DNA from 3 places in the Streptomyces sp. NPDC057877 genome. Region 3 is predicted to be linked to each of the others. Evidence: riboswitches for the same ligand, from Rfam matches in the RefSeq annotation. Region 3 holds a riboswitch; each other region holds the start of a gene.
What was found. A riboswitch is a leader RNA that binds a small molecule or an ion and turns the genes downstream of it on or off. The one in region 3 is predicted to bind cyclic di-AMP.
Positions count from the first base shown of each region.

Region 1 (5,429 bases), on a different contig from region 3:
CGCGAGGAACTGCCCGCCTACGCCGCCGCGGGCTGGCTCACCCCGGCCGAGCCCTACGCCCTCGGCTCCCTGCGCGCCCGCCGCCTGGCCCGCGAGTACGCCGGACACCACCTCGGCAGACCGGCGGCACGGGCGGTGGCACAGTACGAGGCCTACGCGACCGCACTCGCGTTCCTCCGGCACCGGGGCCGCCGGGGCCGGGCCGGGGCGGACTTCGTCGTACGGGAACAGGAACTCCTGCACGAGCTGTGGAACCGCCGGGAGGTCGCCCGCCCGGCCCTGGACCACGCGGCCCGGATGACGGCGCCCCCGGTGCCGGTGTACGGCTGGGCACCAGCGCCGCCGTATCCGGCGTACAACCCGTATCAGTACTGAGCGCTGTGGATCAGCGCTGATCGCTACGGATCAGTAGGGAACGCTACGGACGCGACGCCTCCGTAAGCCTCCCCACCTCCGCCTCCGTCAGCCGCAGCTCCCCCACCCCCAGCAGCGCGGGCAGTTGCTCCACCGTCCGCGCGGACGCGATCGGCGCGGCGACCGTCGGCTGCTCGGCGAGCCAGGCGAGGGCGACCGTGGCGACGGGGACGTCGTGGGCGGCGGCGATGTCGTCGAGGGCGGCGAGCACGTCACGGCCGCGCCCGGTGTCCAGGTGCTTGCCCGCCCCCGCGGCCCGTGCGCTGTCGACCGTCGTGCCGGGCCGGTACTTCCCGGTGAGGAACCCGGCGGCCAGCGCGGCGTACGGCACGGCCGCGAGGCCCGCCGCACCGGCCAGGTCCCGCAGCTCACCCTCGTAGGTGTCGCGGGAGACGAGGTTGTACCGCGGCTGGAGGGCCACGTACCGGGCGAAGCCCTCGCGCTCGGAGAAGGCCAGGGACTCCCTCAGCCGCGCCGCGGAGATGTTGGAGGCGCCGATGTACCGCACCTTGCCCGCGCGCACCAGACCGTCCAGCGCGCTGATGATCTCCTCGACCGGTACCTCGGGCTTGTCGAAGTGGGTGTAGTAGAGGTCGATGTGGTCGGTGCCCAGGCGGCGCAGCGACGCGTCGGCGGCGGCCTTGATGGTGGCCGCGGTGAGCCCCTGGTACTCGGGGTGCTGGCTGACCTTGGTCGCGACGATGACGTCCGCGCGGTTGCCGCGGGCCCGCAGCCAGCGGCCGATGATCGTCTCCGACTCGCCGCCGTGGTTGCCCTCGGCCCATGCCGAGTAGGAGTCGGCGGTGTCGACGAAGTTGCCGCCCGCGGCCGTGTAGGCGTCGAGGACGGCGAAGGAGGTGGCCTCGTCGGCGGTCCAGCCGAAGACGTTGCCGCCGAGGGCGAGCGGGAAGACCTCCAGGTCGGAGGGGCCGAGCTTGCGCACAGGGAGAGGAGTCATGCCCTGCTTCAACGCGCCTGCCGGAGAAGGGTATTCCGGACAACCGAAACCGGCAGCCCTGACGTCGGGGGGTTGCCGTCAGGACCGCCGGGGTTCGGGTTCGCGTTCGGGAGAGGCCCTCAGCTCTCCACAGGCAGGGGCGTGAGCCCCACGCTCAGGGCGTGAGTCCCTTGCTCAGGGCGTGAGTCCCTTGCTCTGGAGCCAGGCCAGCGGGTCGAGCCCGCCGCCTCCGCCCGCGGTGTGGACCTCGAAGTGCAGGTGCGGCCCGGTCACGTTGCCCGTGGCGCCCACGCGCCCGATGACATCCCCGGTGGTGACCTTCTGGCCGACGCTGACGCTGATCGACGACTGGTGGGCGTACCAGATCTCGGTGCCGTCATCGAGGGTCAGCACGGTCTTGTAGCCGTAGGAGCCGTCCCATCCGGCCTGCGTGATCGTGCCGCTGTGGACCGCCTTGATGAGCGTGCCGGTGGGCGCGGCGAAGTCCAGGCCGGTGTGGTAGCCGGAGGACCACATGGCACCGGCCTGACCGTAGGTGGAGGTGATCGTGTACGAGGAGGTCGGCAGCGTGAACTGCCGGGCCAGCTCGGCGAGCCGCTCGGCCTCGGCCTTCTTGCGGGCCTCCTCCTCCGCGGCGGCCTTCTCGGCGGCGGCCTTGGCCGCGGCCTCCTTCTCCGCCTTCTCGGCGGCTTCGGCGGCGGCCTTCGCGGCGGCGGCCTCGGCGGCCTGCTGCGCCTTGGTGTCGACCTGGTCCTGCTGCTGCTCGGCCTGGGCCATGATGCGGGCGCGCAGGGCCTCACCGGCGTCGGTGGTGCCGTCGGCGGTGTCCGTGGTGATGACGCCGACGCCGCTGAGCGGGGCGGCGGCGCCCTGGACCTCGGCGGCGCTGCCGGTGTCGTCGGCGCCCTCGTCGTCGTCCGAGAAGGGCGAGCCCACGGAGGGCAGGTCGGGCATCGAGATGGAGACCGGCGGCTTGCCGGTCTGCGCGGTGGCCATGCCGCCCGCGCCGACGGCGGCTATGACACCGACGCCGAGAACGGTGGAGCTGCGGGCGAGCCCACCGCCGCGCTGCTTGGTGACGCGATGCCGGCCGCGAACGGGGCGGATGGACTCCGCGGTGGGGTTCCACTCCTCCCAGGGGCCCTCGTCGGTGCGGTCGCCGCCGTAGACGACGGTGTCGTCGGAGCTGGAGCGCTGGGCGGGCACGAAGGGGGCGGTGGGTGTGCCAGGCCGGTTGGACGCCACGTAGGCGTACTCCTTCCTTCCTTCTTCGCCTACCGGGTTAGCTGACGGGTTCGGAGCAGGAAGGTCTCCTACGCGCGTAAACCATCCGTACTTCTACGGCGGCTGACGCGCGATTCACCCCAGGGTGGTGGTTCCCCGGTTCCCTCGCGGGATTCGGCGCGTGAGCACGGAGCCGTCTCTTGTGACGGCTGGGACGACCGCGCTGCGTTATCGGACGTTAATAGAACCGGGGGCTGAATTCCAAGCCGTTCCTCTTGATCATTACCGATTGATGAGGGGACGTACACGGCCATGAACGGCGAAATTCGGGCGAGTTGACACAGGATGAGCGTGAAACTGAGGGGTCGTCAGTTCTGACCGTGTGTCAGTTGTTATGCGGAGGGCGTTCGTCCGGTCACTTTTCGTGAGGGTGGGGTGAGGGGTACGGAAAACACTCAGGGCCGGAATCCATGAACTGGATTCCGGCCCTGAGCCTTCAGTAGCGGGGACAGGATTTGAACCTGCGACCTCTGGGTTATGAGCCCAGCGAGCTACCGAGCTGCTCCACCCCGCGTCGTTGACTCCAGTGTACGCCATCCGCGGGGTGCTCAGCACACACGTCTATCCGGGGTTGTTCGCGTGAGTGAGCGTCTCCCAGGAGGCCAGGCGGTCGTCGGTGCCCGCGGGGCGGGTCCGGCGGGCCAGGTCACGGGCGGCGGGGGGCGCGGTGTCGTCCAGGCGGTGGTCCAGGTGGTTGAGGACGACCTCCAGGTGGGGGCCCATGTTCCGGTCGGCCTCGCCGCCGCACAGCCAGGCGGGGGTGGTGCCGCCGCGCTGGTGGCGGGCGTGCAGGGCGAGGGTGGCTTTGAGGCGGTCCTTGACCTCGGTGTAGAGGTCGACGCCCTGGTGCCACGCGGTCTCGGCAATGTGGGCGGTCGCCGCGAGGGAGTAGCCGACGTGGCGGAAGTCACGGCAGGTCTCCTGGGCGAGGCCGTCCTTGTACGTCCTCTGCTTGAACCAGTACGAGGTGATCTCGGCCGGGGTGTTGATCGTGCCGCCCTTCGGTGCGCGGGGGCGGGGGCCGTCCTTCTCCAGGTAGAAGTAGGCGGGGACGCGTTCGCGGAAGCGGGCCAGGGCGTCGTCGAAGGTCTGGTGGTCGTCCAGGAAGACGGCGATCGAGATGGCCGCGTCGGTCATGGCGAGGTCCCAGTTGCCGTTGAAGTCGGGGACCCGGGCGGTGACCTCGGGGAGGTGGGCGGTGCGGAGCATGGCCTCGAAGCGGCGTACGCGGTCGGGGGGCCAGGTGGAGCCGGGGGTGTGCCGGATGATCTCCGCGGCGCGGGCCCAGGTGGCGCCGGACCAGGCCGACTGGAGGGCGGCGTTGCCGCCGGTGTGCCGTTTCAGCTTGGCGGACCAGGCGTCCATGATGGCGGTGGCCTTGGCGGCGTGCCGCTGTCTGCCGGTGACGGTGAAGAGGAGGGCCTGGGTGTAGGCGGCGATGGCGTCGCGGCGCTCGGCCCGGCAGGCGGGGCTCGGTCGGCCGTTGGTGGGGCAGGCGACGGTCTCGTAGGGCTTGGCGGTGTGGCGGTACGAGCCGTACGCGCTGTCGCGCATGTCCAGGTAGGCCTTCAGCCAGGGCTGTTTGCCCGCGGTGACGTTCTCCCGGACGGCCTTGAGCTGGGCCTTGCTGAGCAGCACGCCGGGGTGGGTGAACTCGGCGTCGGCGGGGAGGGCCCGTGTCATGGTCCGGGACCGGGGTTCCAGGCTGCCGCAGCCGCCGAGCAGTCCGGCCGTGAGGGCCGCGACGACCCCCAGGGTGCCGTATCGCCCCATCGATCTCACTGGCCACCACCTCCGCATGTGCGCCAACCAGGCTCGTTTGCAGCGTGACCCGTCGGTTGGGGGTGCGCAGGTTGTGTTGGTCCAGATGCGTGCCTGGTGGGGCCGGAGAGGGCGCGCCGTCGGCGCCTCCGTCGTAGGACTCAGCCCACCAGATGCCGGTTGGGCGCCACCGCCGCCTCCTCCAGTTCGGGCAGTACGACCACCTGCGCCCCCTCCGACGCCAGTACGCCGCTCCCGTCCGCCCCGGCGACGAAGGTGTCCGGCTCGCGCCACGCGGTGACCACCCTCCGTACCCCCGCGTCGAGGATCAGCCGCGCGCAGGGCCGAGGGCGGGACGCGCGGCGGGCGCAGGGTTCCAGGCTGCTGTAGACGGTCGCGCCGGACAGCCGGGCGGCGTCCGCCGTGGCGACCTTGGCGAGGGCGGCCTCCTCGGCGTGGACGACGGGATCGCCGTGCTCCCGGGAGTGGCCGCGGGCCAGTTCGGTGCCGTCTGCCGCGACGACGACCGCGCCGACGCTGAAGGCGGTCTCGGACGGCGGGCAGTGCGTCGCCAGTTGGCAGGCGAGGCGCAGCCAGTGGCGGTCGGCGGCGGAGGGGAGGCTTCCGGTGCCGGGGGCGGTGGGCTCGTAGCGCATGAGGACGGTGTCGCCGACGGGGCGGGTTTCCAGGAGCCGGAGTCGGCCGTCCTGGAAGTGGCCGGGGCCGAAGAGGCGGGGGGCGGCCGGGTCGCCGACGAACAGGGGGGCGAGGGCGAGCTGGAGTTCGTCGGCGAGGCCCTGCTGGAGGAGTTGGGTGTGGACCGTGCCGCCGCCCTCCACCATGAGGCGGCGGACGCCCCGTACGTCGTGCAGGTGGGTGAGGAGGGTCCGCCAGTCGAGGTCCGGGCCGAGGGGGACGACGTCGGTGGTGGTGGGGAGGGCCGGGGCCCGTTCGGCGCCCTGGTCCGTCGTATAGAGGACCTTGTCGCCGCCCGTGTGCCAGAAGCGGGCGG
Region 1 covers NZ_JBHVMS010000003.1:798,239-803,667, reverse strand. The annotation lists gene ACFVQG_RS11475 (PrsW family intramembrane metalloprotease) at 1-375, shown strand, start outside; gene ACFVQG_RS11470 (aldo/keto reductase) at 419-1,372, opposite strand; gene ACFVQG_RS11465 (M23 family metallopeptidase) at 1,547-2,617, opposite strand; cyclic di-AMP (ydaO/yuaA leader) riboswitch at 2,629-2,786, opposite strand; tRNA gene ACFVQG_RS11460 (tRNA-Met) at 3,097-3,170, opposite strand; gene ACFVQG_RS11455 (alginate lyase family protein) at 3,218-4,429, opposite strand; gene ACFVQG_RS11450 (dihydrofolate reductase family protein) at 4,579-5,429, opposite strand, start outside.
Region 1: another riboswitch for cyclic di-AMP. It lies ahead of ACFVQG_RS11465 (M23 family metallopeptidase); the one in region 3 lies ahead of ACFVQG_RS34495 (NlpC/P60 family protein).

Region 2 (5,429 bases), on a different contig from region 3:
GACAGCTCAGCAGCACCGTCGCGACCAGACACTGCCACACCCACAGACCGACCACCGGTTCCCGCTCGGGCCAGGCGGCCCGGGTCAGCAGACGCGGCACCGGTAGGGCGGCCGTCAGGGCGACGATGCTCAGCAGGAGCAGGCAGACGGTCATGCCACACGGCTCCGGATCCTGATCGGGAGTATCGGAAGGTTGCGCCTGTGGGGGGTGCGGGGTGGTGCGGCTCGGGTCGCGCGCGGCGCAGCGTCTCGTGCCCGCACGCACGCGCCCGCCGCCAGTATGACGGCGGCGGGCGGTCGGAGTCAGCGCCCCGGAAGAGTCCGGTCGCACTGTCTCAGCTTGCGGCGATCCGTCCGGTCACCTCACCCAGGCCGACCCGGACGCCGTCCGGTCCCGGGGCCCACGCCGTCATGGTGACGACGTCGCCGTCCTCGAGGAACGTGCGCTTGCCGTCGGGGAGTTCGAGGGCGTCGCGGCCGTTCCAGGTCAGTTCCAGCAGCGAGCCGCGTTCGTGCTCGGCCGGTCCGCTGACCGTGCCGGAGCCGTACAGGTCGCCGGTGCGCAGGGAGGCGCCGTTGACGGTCATGTGGGCGAGCTGCTGGGCGGCCGTCCAGTACATGGTGGAGAAGGGAGGCTCGGAGATGACGTGGCCGTTGACGGAGACCGAGATACGCAGGTCGTAGCCGCCGGGCTCCTCCTGGGCGTCGTCCAGGTAGGGCAGGAGGGGGTGGGTGCGCTCCGGTGGGGCTACCCGGGCCTCCTCCAGGGCGTCCAGCGGGGTGATCCACGCCGAGACGGAGGTGGCGAAGGACTTGCCGAGGAAGGGGCCGAGGGGCACGTACTCCCAGGCCTGGAGGTCGCGGGCGGACCAGTCGTTGAGGAGGCAGAGCCCGAAGACGTGCTCGCGGAAGTCGCCGAGCGCGACGGCGCCGCCCATCGGTGACGGCGCGCCGACCACGAACCCGACCTCGGCCTCGATGTCGAGGCGGACGGAGGGCCCGAAGACCGGCGCGGGATCGGCGGGGCCCTTGCGCTGGCCGGACGGGCGGACGACCTCGGTGCCGGAGACCACGACCGTGCCGGAGCGGCCGTGGTAGCCGATCGGCAGGTGCTTCCAGTTGGGGGTCAGGGAGTCCGTGGCGTCGGGGCGGAACATCTGGCCGACGTTCCGGGCGTGGTTCTCGGAGGCGTAGAAGTCGACGTAGTCCGCGACCTCGAAGGGGAGGTGCAGGGTCACCGAGGTCAGCGGGTGCAGCAGTGGTTCCAGGGCCTCGCGGTGGGAGGGCACGGTCACCCAGGCGGTGAGCGCGCGCCGCACGTCCGACCAGGTGGTGCGGCCCGCGGCCAGCAGGGGGTTCAGGGTGGATCGGCCGAGCAGGGCGGCGTAAGGGGAGCCGAGGGTCAGGGCCGCGGCCCCGGCGTCGAGGACGTGGTCGCCGAGGCGGACACCGATCCTGCGGTCCGCGCTGCCGGGGAGTGAGAACACGCCGTACGGAAGGTTGTGCGGTCCGAAGGGGTCACCCTCGGGGACATCGAAGGGGGGCATGGGGTGCTGCCTCACTTTCGTACGCGCCGTGGTCCAGGGGTCGCGCCGCGGTGCGAGCGCGCCACACGTTCAGGTGGTCGCGCCACACGTTACGGCTGGGGCGGCCGTCTTGGGCAGTGTCCGCGGTCCGGCCGACCACGTGGCGGCGGACCGCGACCGGGCCCGGGAGACCGAAGGACGGAGCGGGGCAAGGAAGTTGAGAGGAGGCACGGGGGTGAACGAAGGGAGCGCGATGTCCGTATTCTCTGATCATGGCCGCACCCACCGCATATGCCGAGCGCACCGCGTACTCCCTCATCGCCACCGACCTGGACGGAACGCTCCTGCGCGGCGACGACACCTTCTCCGACCGGTCGCTCACCGCGCTCGCGCGGGTGGCCGCGGCCGGTGCCCGGCACCTGGTGGTGACAGGCCGACCGGCACCCAGGGTGCGTCCGCTGCTGGAGTTCCTGGGCGGCACAGGGCTGGCGGTGTGCGGGCAGGGCGCGCAGTTGTACGACGCCGGTACGGACCGCCTGCTGTGGTCCGTGACCCTGGACCGGGAGCTGGCCGAGACCGCGCTCGGCAAGATCGAGGCCGAGGTGGGGCAGGTGTACGCGGCGGTCGACCAGGACGGCGTGGAGGGGCTCACGCTCATCGAGCCGGGCTATCTGATGCCGCATCCCACGCTGCCCGCGGTACGCGTGGAGCGGCGCGACGACCTGTGGTGCGCGCCCATCAGCAAGGTGCTGCTGCGCCATCCCAGCCTGTCCGACGACGAGTTGGCGTCGGTGGCCCGCGCGGTGGTGGGTTCGCTGGCGACGGTCACCATGTCGGGGCCGGGGACCGTGGAACTCCAGCCGTGCGGCATCACCAAGGCGACCGGCCTGGCGCTGGCCGCCCGGCGGCTCGGGCTGCGCCCGCAGGACACCATCGCCTTCGGCGACATGCCCAACGACATCCCGATGTTCGACTGGGCGGGGCACGGCGTGGCCATGGCCAACGCCCACCCGGAACTCAAGGCCGTCGCGGACGAGGTCACCCTCTCGAACGAGGACGACGGCGTCGCCGTCGTCCTCGAACGTCTCTGCTCACGGGGCTGAGGTCAGGTGCTCAGCCCCGAGTCCGCGGGCGGGCGCTCAGTACGCGCCGAAGACGTTGTCGATCGAGCCGTACCGGTCGGCGGCGTAGTTGCAGGCGGCGGTGATGTTGGCGACCGGGTCGTACGGGTCGTAGACGGTGCCGGGCACGTGGTACGCGGCGAAGGTCGGGTCGATGACCTGGAGCAGGCCCTTGGACGGGGTGCCCGCGACGGCGTTGGAGTCCCACAGGTTGATGGCGTTCGGGTTGCCGGACGACTCCCGCATGATGTTGCGGTGGATGGCGTCGTAGGAGCCCGGGATGCCGTGCTGCGCCATCACGGAGAGCGACTGGCGGATCCAGCCGTCGAGGTTGTTCGGGTACGCGACCGCGGTGGCCGCGGCCGGGGCGGCGGTCGTGGTGTGCGCGGAGGCGGTGGTCGCGCCGATCAGCGGGAGCGCGAGCACGGCGGCACCGGTGCCGGCGAGAGCGATCTTGCGGGCGACGCGGGTGGTGCGGGCACGGCGGGGCTGGCCGTTTGCAGGCATGGTGAAGGTCCTCTCCGGCGCCTGCGAGGTGAGCTGTCGGGTTCGGGCGGGAGATGCCCGGCCGTGCCCTGCGCGGGTACGACTTCACCCCAAGCCGTGCCGTGGCGTCGTACGGCGTCGTGTGACGTCGTACGCGTCGCGGCCCGGCGACTTACCTGGGTCCCCCGCTCCTGCCTTGGATGAGTGAGTCCGTCATTGGGTGGCCGGGCGGTGGCAGGATTCGGCGTCCGCCCGACTGGATCGGGAACGTATGCGAGAGCACATGTCGGAAACAAGTACGGGACGCATGCATCACACCGTTCAGTCCTTGATCGACCTTGATCGACCTTGATCGGGCGATTTCGGGGTACTTGATCCTTTGCGAACGCACAGATTCAACTGCCCGCGCGGGAAGGCTGATTCATGGGTGATTCACAAGGGTCCGGCGGTCGCGGGAGGGTGGTGCGGCCCCGTGCGCGGGGTGAGCCAACTCACGGGTGTCCACAAGACCGGCAAAACGGGCATTGCGGCCAACTCGCCCTTGGGGGTCGGATGGTGTCCGGGGCGGATCCGGAACCCCTTCTGGCGGATGCGTCGTTGTCGTAGTGATCGCCTGGGGAGTGGCGCGAACGGAGGGGCGTGCCCATGTCGGCATGGATGATCAGAGGGTGCGACTCAGGGCTTTCTGTGGCATCCCTCCGCAATCACTCACTTAGCTCCCACATCCACGCTTATCTAATGATCGAAAGCATTCCGGCCGTGATCCGATACCGCCCGTGCTGCAACGGTGGGCGCCCTCGGTGATCGAAACGTGACCGGATACGCTGACTTGAGTGAAGGCAGCGACGTATCGACAAACCGCGTAAGCGCCGGTGGACACCAGCAGACAGGAGACCCCTCGTGACCGTCGTCGGGCCATTCGGGCTGAGCGTGCGGGACCAGGCCCTGGAGGCCGATGTCCAGGCTGGGATGGCTGCTGTCGAGGAAGGGTTGCTTGAGGCAACCAAAAGCGAGGTCCCGTTCATCACCGGCGCCGCCCAGCATCTGGTGCGGGCGGGCGGGAAGCGTTTTCGGCCACTGCTCGTGATGCTCGCGGCCCAGTTCGGTGACCCCTACGCGCCCGGAATCGTGCCTTCCGCCGTGGTCGTGGAACTGACCCACCTCGCGACCCTGTACCACGACGACGTGATGGACGAGGCGGCGGTACGGCGCGGGGTGCCCAGCGCGAACACCCGCTGGGGCAACTCCGTCGCCGTCCTCACCGGCGACTTCCTCTTCGCCCGCGCCTCGCACATCCTGGCCGACCTCGGGCCGGAGGCGGTCCGGGTGCAGGCCGAGGCGTTCGAGCGGCTGGTGACCGGGCAGATCCTGGAGACCGCGGGCCCGGCCGACGGGCGCGATCCGGTCGACCACTACCTCGACGTGCTCTCCGGCAAGACCGGTTCGCTGGTCGCGGTCGCCTGCCGGTTCGGCGCGATGATGTCCGGCGCGGACGAGACGGTCGTGGACGTCCTCACCCAGTACGGCGAGCGGCTCGGTGTCGCCTTCCAGCTCGCGGACGACGTCCTGGACATCGCCTCCGACTCCCATGAGTCGGGCAAGACGCCGGGCACCGATCTGCGCGAGGGCATCGCGACGCTGCCCGTGCTGCGGCTGCGGGAGCGGGCCGCCCGGCTGGGGCTGGCCGAGGACATCGCCCTGTGCAAGCTGCTGGACTCCGACCTCACCGACGACGAGCAGCACCGGCGTGCGCTGACGGCGCTGCGCGCCCACCCCGCGCTGGAACAGGCACGGGCGGACACGGTGCGGTACGCGAAGGACGCGCGGTCGGCGCTGGTGCCGCTGCGGGAGTGCGACGCGAAGGCGGCGCTGATGGAGCTGTGCGACGCGGTGGTGCACCGGGCGGGGTAGCCGTCGGTCGCCGTGTCTGTCGGTTGCCCTGTCCGTCGGGAGCTGTGTCCGGCGGCCACCCTGTCCGGCGGCCACCCTGTCCGTCGGGAGCCGTGCCCGTCGGTCGCCGTGTCCGGCGATGACGCGATGCCCGTCCGCTACCCCTACGGGTCGGGTGTACGCGGTGTCGCCTCGTGTCATACCCGAGCAGTACGCGGAGTTGGCTCCGTGGGTTGACGTATCTCGCGGGCCGATTTGGTCAGATGGGAACCACGGAAAACACCACTCCTCACCGATTCGGGTGAGAATGGCGGCTCGGGGTACAGCGCGACGAGGACGTGACGAGACGGACAGCCGCCGCCGACGCGAGAGGTAAGGCACACATGGCACCGTACGCATCCGACGA
Region 2 covers NZ_JBHVMS010000016.1:8,341-13,769, reverse strand. The annotation lists gene ACFVQG_RS36350 (M56 family metallopeptidase) at 1-154, opposite strand, end outside; gene fahA (fumarylacetoacetase) at 336-1,547, opposite strand; gene ACFVQG_RS36340 (HAD family hydrolase) at 1,799-2,629, shown strand; gene ACFVQG_RS36335 (transglycosylase SLT domain-containing protein) at 2,666-3,154, opposite strand; cyclic di-AMP (ydaO/yuaA leader) riboswitch at 3,160-3,350, opposite strand; gene ACFVQG_RS36330 (polyprenyl synthetase family protein) at 4,034-5,044, shown strand; gene ACFVQG_RS36325 (outer membrane lipoprotein carrier protein LolA) at 5,407-5,429, shown strand, end outside.
Region 2: another riboswitch for cyclic di-AMP. It lies ahead of ACFVQG_RS36335 (transglycosylase SLT domain-containing protein); the one in region 3 lies ahead of ACFVQG_RS34495 (NlpC/P60 family protein).

Region 3 (5,429 bases):
AGGTAGGCGAGGACGTCCCGGACCTCCTTGCGCTCGTAGAAGCGGACGCCGCCGACGACCTTGTAGGGCAGGCCGACGCGGATGAAGACCTCTTCGAAGACACGGGACTGGGCGTTCGTACGGTAGAAGACGGCGACGTCCCCGGCCTTCGCCTCGCCCGCGTCGGTGAGGCGGTCTATCTCCTCGGCGACGAACTGCGCCTCGTCGTGCTCGGTGTCGGCGACATAGCCGGTGATGCGCGCTCCCGCGCCCGCGTTGGTCCACAGGTTCTTGGGGCGGCGGGACTCGTTGCGCTCGATCACGGCGTTGGCGACGGTGAGGATGGTCTGGGTGGAGCGGTAGTTCTGCTCCAGCAAAATCGTCGTCGCGTCCGGGTAGTCCTCCTCGAACTGGAGGATGTTGCGGATGGTCGCGCCGCGGAAGGCGTAGATCGACTGGTCGGCGTCACCGACCACGCACAGCTCGGCGGGCGGGATCTCGGCCTCGGGCGGCACGTCGACGGGGTGCTCCGAGGTGCCGACCAGCTCGCGCACCAGGGCGTACTGGGCGTGGTTGGTGTCCTGGTACTCGTCGACCAGGACGTGCCGGAAGCGGCGGCGGTAGTGCTCGGCGACGTCCGGGAAGGCGCGCAGCAGGTTGACCGTCGTCATGATCAGGTCGTCGAAGTCGAGGGCGTTGGCCTCGCGCAGCCGCGACTGGTACAGGGCGTAGGCCTGGGCGAGGGTCTTCTCGAAGCCGTCGGTGGCCTGGGCGGCGAAGTCCTCCTCGTCGATCAGCTCGTTCTTCAGGTTGCTGATCTTGGCGCTGAAGGACTTGGGCGGGAAGCGCTTGGGGTCGAGGTCCAGGTCACGGCAGACCAGGGCCATCAGACGCTTGGAGTCGGCGGCGTCGTAGATCGAGAAGGACGAGGTGAAGCCGAGCCGCTTGCTCTCCCGGCGCAGGATGCGCACACAGGCGCTGTGGAACGTCATCACCCACATCGCGCTCGCGCGCGGGCCGACGAGCTGCTCGACGCGCTCCTTCATCTCGCCCGCGGCCTTGTTGGTGAAGGTGATCGCGAGGATCTGCCCGGGGTGCACATCCCGGTCGGCGAGCAGATAGGCGATGCGGTGGGTGAGCACCCGGGTCTTGCCGGAACCGGCTCCGGCGACGATGAGCAGGGGGGAACCGGCGTGCACGACGGCGGCGCGCTGGTTGTCGTTCAGCCCGTCCAGGAGCGCGGCGGAGTCCAGGACGGGGCGCGGGGCGCCGTCGCGGTAGTAGGCCTCCCGGTCCGGGGGCGCGTCGAACTTCCCGCCGAACAGATCGTCCGGAATCGGCTCCGGAACGTGATCGTCCTCGGGCGGCGGCGGGGGCTCGTCCGCGGGGCCGCGCTGGGCCTGGAGGTCCGCCAGGAAGCTGTCGTCAAAGAGGCTGCTCATCGCTCTCCGAGTCTAGGGTGCCGCACTGACAACCGGAGGCCGGATGCCCATCACGGGACCGCCGGTCCGCCACCACGCTCCGTGATGCCGGGCCCTGGCGCCCGTATCGGCAACGGACGAGCGCTCACCGGAATTCCGTCACGGTCCATTCCAGGCCGGACACGGTGAGCGACGCTCCGGATAAGGTCACGAAAATGTATCGGGCATATCACCCACCAACCTTCACAGCCGCCACACGAGTTGGCTACGGTGCCCAGCGGGCCGTACGACCCCCACCGGCGAACGTCGCCGGGCCGCGCGGCCTCCGCCGAGTCCGGCGTGCCCGAGTGGCACCCGCCGGAGCCGGGGACCCACAGACCCCCCGGGGTGAATCGGCCCACTCCTCTCGTGGGAGCGGCCGTAGGGCAACCCTTCCGAACCACCCGCCCGAACCCGACAGCTAACCCGGTAGGCGGCGCATGGAAGGAGTCGCCTCCTTGGCGTCGCACCGCAAGTCGCGTCCCGCGGGCGGCCGCATGGCCGGTATACGGACCCCCGCCCTGGCCACCGCCGCCCTCACCTCCGTCGCCCTGCTCTCGCAGACGGCCAACGCCGCCCCCTCGGACGACGACCGGCCGAGCCTCGAGGAGGTCGAGAAGAAGGTCGACGACCTCTACCGCCAGGCGGAGTCGGCGACCGAGAAGTACAACGCGGCCAAGGAGAAGACCGCGAAGCAGCGCAAGCGCGTCGACACCCTCCTCGACGACGTGGCCCAGCGCACCCAGAAGCTCAACGACGCGCGCGAGGAACTGGGTTCCTACGCCGCCGCCCAGTACCGCACCGGCGCCGCCGCCCCCGACACCGCCACCTTCCTGCTCGCGGACTCACCGCAGGACTACTTCGACCAGACCCAGCTCATGGGGCGGCTCACCAGCACCCAGAAGTCGGCGGTCGACGACTACTTCGCCGAGCAGACGGCGACGATGGAGAAGCGGGAGGAGGCCACCGAGAGCCTCGCGACGCTCAACGAGTCGCAGAGCGACCTGCGGACGGCCAAGTCCACCGTCCAGAAGAAGCTCGCCGACGCGCGCGACCTGCTGTCGGAGCTGACCGCCGAGGAGAAGGCCCGCCTCGCGGCGATCGAGAAGAAGAAGCAGGAGGAGGCCGAGCGCAAGGCGGCGGAGCTGGCCCGCCAGCAGGCGGAGGAGCAGCAGCGCCTGGCGGACGAGGCCGCCGCGGCGGCGCGGGAGCAGGAGGAGACCGGCACCTCCGACGGCTCGGACGCCTCCGGCTCCACGGGCTCCACCGGCTCCACCGACACCGGCGGCTCGACGGACACCTCGGCCGACTCCTCGTACGCCACCAAGGCCGAGAAGGCGCTCGCCTTCGCCCGCGCCCAGATCGGCAAGCCGTACGTCTGGGGCGCCACCGGCCCCGACTCCTACGACTGCTCCGGCCTGACCATGGGCGCCTGGAAGGCCGCCGGGGTCACCCTCCCGCGCACCACCTACGACCAGGTCAACGCGGGCACGACGGTCCCCCTGTCCAGCGCCCTCCCCGGCGACCTGGTCTTCTTCTACGACGACGTCACCCACGTCGGCATCTACATCGGCAACGGCATGATGATCCACGCCCCGAAGCCCGGCACGTACGTGCGCGAGGAGTCGATCTACTACGACGGCGAGTCGTCGATCCACAGCGTGGTGCGGCCCGCCTGACGCGGAGGGCGGCCCAGGGGACCCTGCCGCACGGAGGCGACCCCTGGGCCCGGCTCTCAGGTCCAGAGCACCGCGATGAAGATGTTGGTCATGGTCAGCAGGCCGACCAGACCGAACAGGCCCTTGTCCACCTTCTCGTCGTCCCGCTTCACATAGACGAGTCCGAGGATCACGATCAGCAGGGCCAGCTTCACACCGATCTTGATGTTGTCGACGGTCCGGTCGTCGGCCTGGTTCAGGCCGACCAGGACCACACCCGTGACCAGCATCGTCAGGGCACCGTGCAGCATCGCGGGGACAAAGCGGGCGGTGCCCTGGCCCATCGCCTTCATCTGGGTGAGGAAGCCGCCGAGCAGCGCGGCGATACCGATGATGTGCAGGCCGACGAAGATGTGGATGAGTACGTCCATGGGGCCGGAGCCTAGCCACGGCCCGGGCGCCCTCCGACACCGCCCCACCCCGTCCGCCCTCCTGGCATCCCTTGCATATATGCGCGCATAGCAGCCGCTCCGTCGCCCCGGCCCCGGAATCCCCACATCGGTCACCGCACTGCGTGAAGTCGACGGCCCGCCCCGGGGACGGCGGTCATCTCCGGTCACCCCGCGGTCCGCTCACGTCACTTCCGCACAACCCGTCACCGCCCCGACGGACCCGGGTTTAGCGTCCTCCACCAGGTGACCGGCTCGCCATCGCCGCCCGGGCCAGGGGCGGCCGTCGGTCACCCCCGCCGAGGAGGTCCGGCGGCGGTCCGCTCCCCCTGTGCGGGCCGCCGCCGGACGCGTCCCCCCGCGTCTCGCGGCCGTAGGAAAGGATGGGCAGCCCTGGTGGCAGCGCACCGCAAGCCCCGACCACGTCCGGCAGGCGGCACCACGGCCCGTACGGCCGCCACCATCGCCCTGGCGGGCGCGGCCACCGCGACGGCCTTCGACGGCACCTCACACGCCGAGCCGAACCTCACCCCGACGCAGGTCACGGCGAAGGTGGACAGGCTCTACCAGGAGGCCGAGGCCGCCACCGACCAGTACAACGGCGCCAAGGAGAAGGCCGACGCCGCCGAGGACCGGCTGGCGGAGCTGCGCGACGAGGCGGCCCGCAAGGAGGAGCGGCTCAACTCGGCGCGCGAGGCGCTCGGTTCGGCCGCGGCGGCGCAGTACCGCACCGGCGGAGTCGACCCCGCGCTCCAGTTGGCCCTCTCCGACGACCCCGACCGCTACCTGGAAGGCGCCGCGCTCGCCGAACGCGCCGGGCACCGGCAGGACACCGCCGTCACCCGCGTCCGCGGGCAACTGCGCGAGATCGAGCAACTGCGCGGCGCCGCCCGCGTCGAACTCGCCTCCCTGAAGTCCCGCCAGGCCGAGCTGAAACAGCACCGGAAGACGATCACCGGCAAGCTGGACAGGGCCCAGCGACTGCTCGACCGGCTGACGTCCGAACAGCGCGCCCGCGTCACCTCCGACGACGGCTCCGCCCGCGCCTCCCGCACCGCCACCGCCCGGGACGGCCTCCAGCCCTCCACCACCGCCCCCGACTCCCGCACCGCCACCGCCCTCTCCTACGCCCACCAGGCCCTCGGCAGCCCCTATGTCTGGGGCGCCACCGGCCCGGACGCCTTCGACTGCTCCGGCCTCACCCAGGCCGCCTACCGCGCCGCCGGTGTCTCCCTGCCCCGCACCACCTACGCCCAGATCGACGCCGGACGCCGCGTCGCCCGCTCCGAACTCCTCCCCGGCGACCTCGTCTTCTTCTACTCCGGCATCAGCCACGTCGGCCTCTACATCGGAGGCGGCCAGATGATCCACGCCCCGAACCCGTCGTCCCCGGTGCGGGTGGCGCCGATCAGCGAGATGCCGTTCGCGGGGGCGACTCGGGTGGTGTGAGCCGTCCCGCTCGGGGCGAACGCGTCCGTCAGACCAGCCGCCGCGCTGTCGCCCACCGCGTCAGCTCATGCCGGTTCGACAGCTGGAGCTTGCGCAGGACCGCCGAGACATGGGACTCGACCGTCTTCACGGAGATGTAGAGCTGCTTGGCGATCTCCTTGTAGGCGTAGCCGCGGGCGATGAGGCGGAGCACCTCGCGCTCGCGCTGGGTGAGGCGGTCCAGGTCCTCGTCGACCGGCGGGGCGTCGGTGGAGGCGAAGGCGTCCAGGACGAAACCGGCGAGCCTCGGGGAGAACACCGCGTCGCCCTCCTGGACCCGGAAGACCGAGTCGACCAGGTCGGTGCCGGTGATCGTCTTGGTGACATAGCCGCGGGCGCCGCCCCGGATCACCCCGATCACGTCCTCCGCGGCGTCCGAGACGGACAGCGCGAGG
Region 3 covers NZ_JBHVMS010000014.1:12,773-18,201, forward strand. The annotation lists gene pcrA (DNA helicase PcrA) at 1-1,421, opposite strand, end outside; cyclic di-AMP (ydaO/yuaA leader) riboswitch at 1,746-1,890, shown strand; gene ACFVQG_RS34495 (NlpC/P60 family protein) at 1,898-3,118, shown strand; gene ACFVQG_RS34500 (hypothetical protein) at 3,175-3,528, opposite strand; gene ACFVQG_RS34505 (NlpC/P60 family protein) at 3,943-4,995, shown strand; gene ACFVQG_RS34510 (LuxR C-terminal-related transcriptional regulator) at 5,024-5,429, opposite strand, start outside.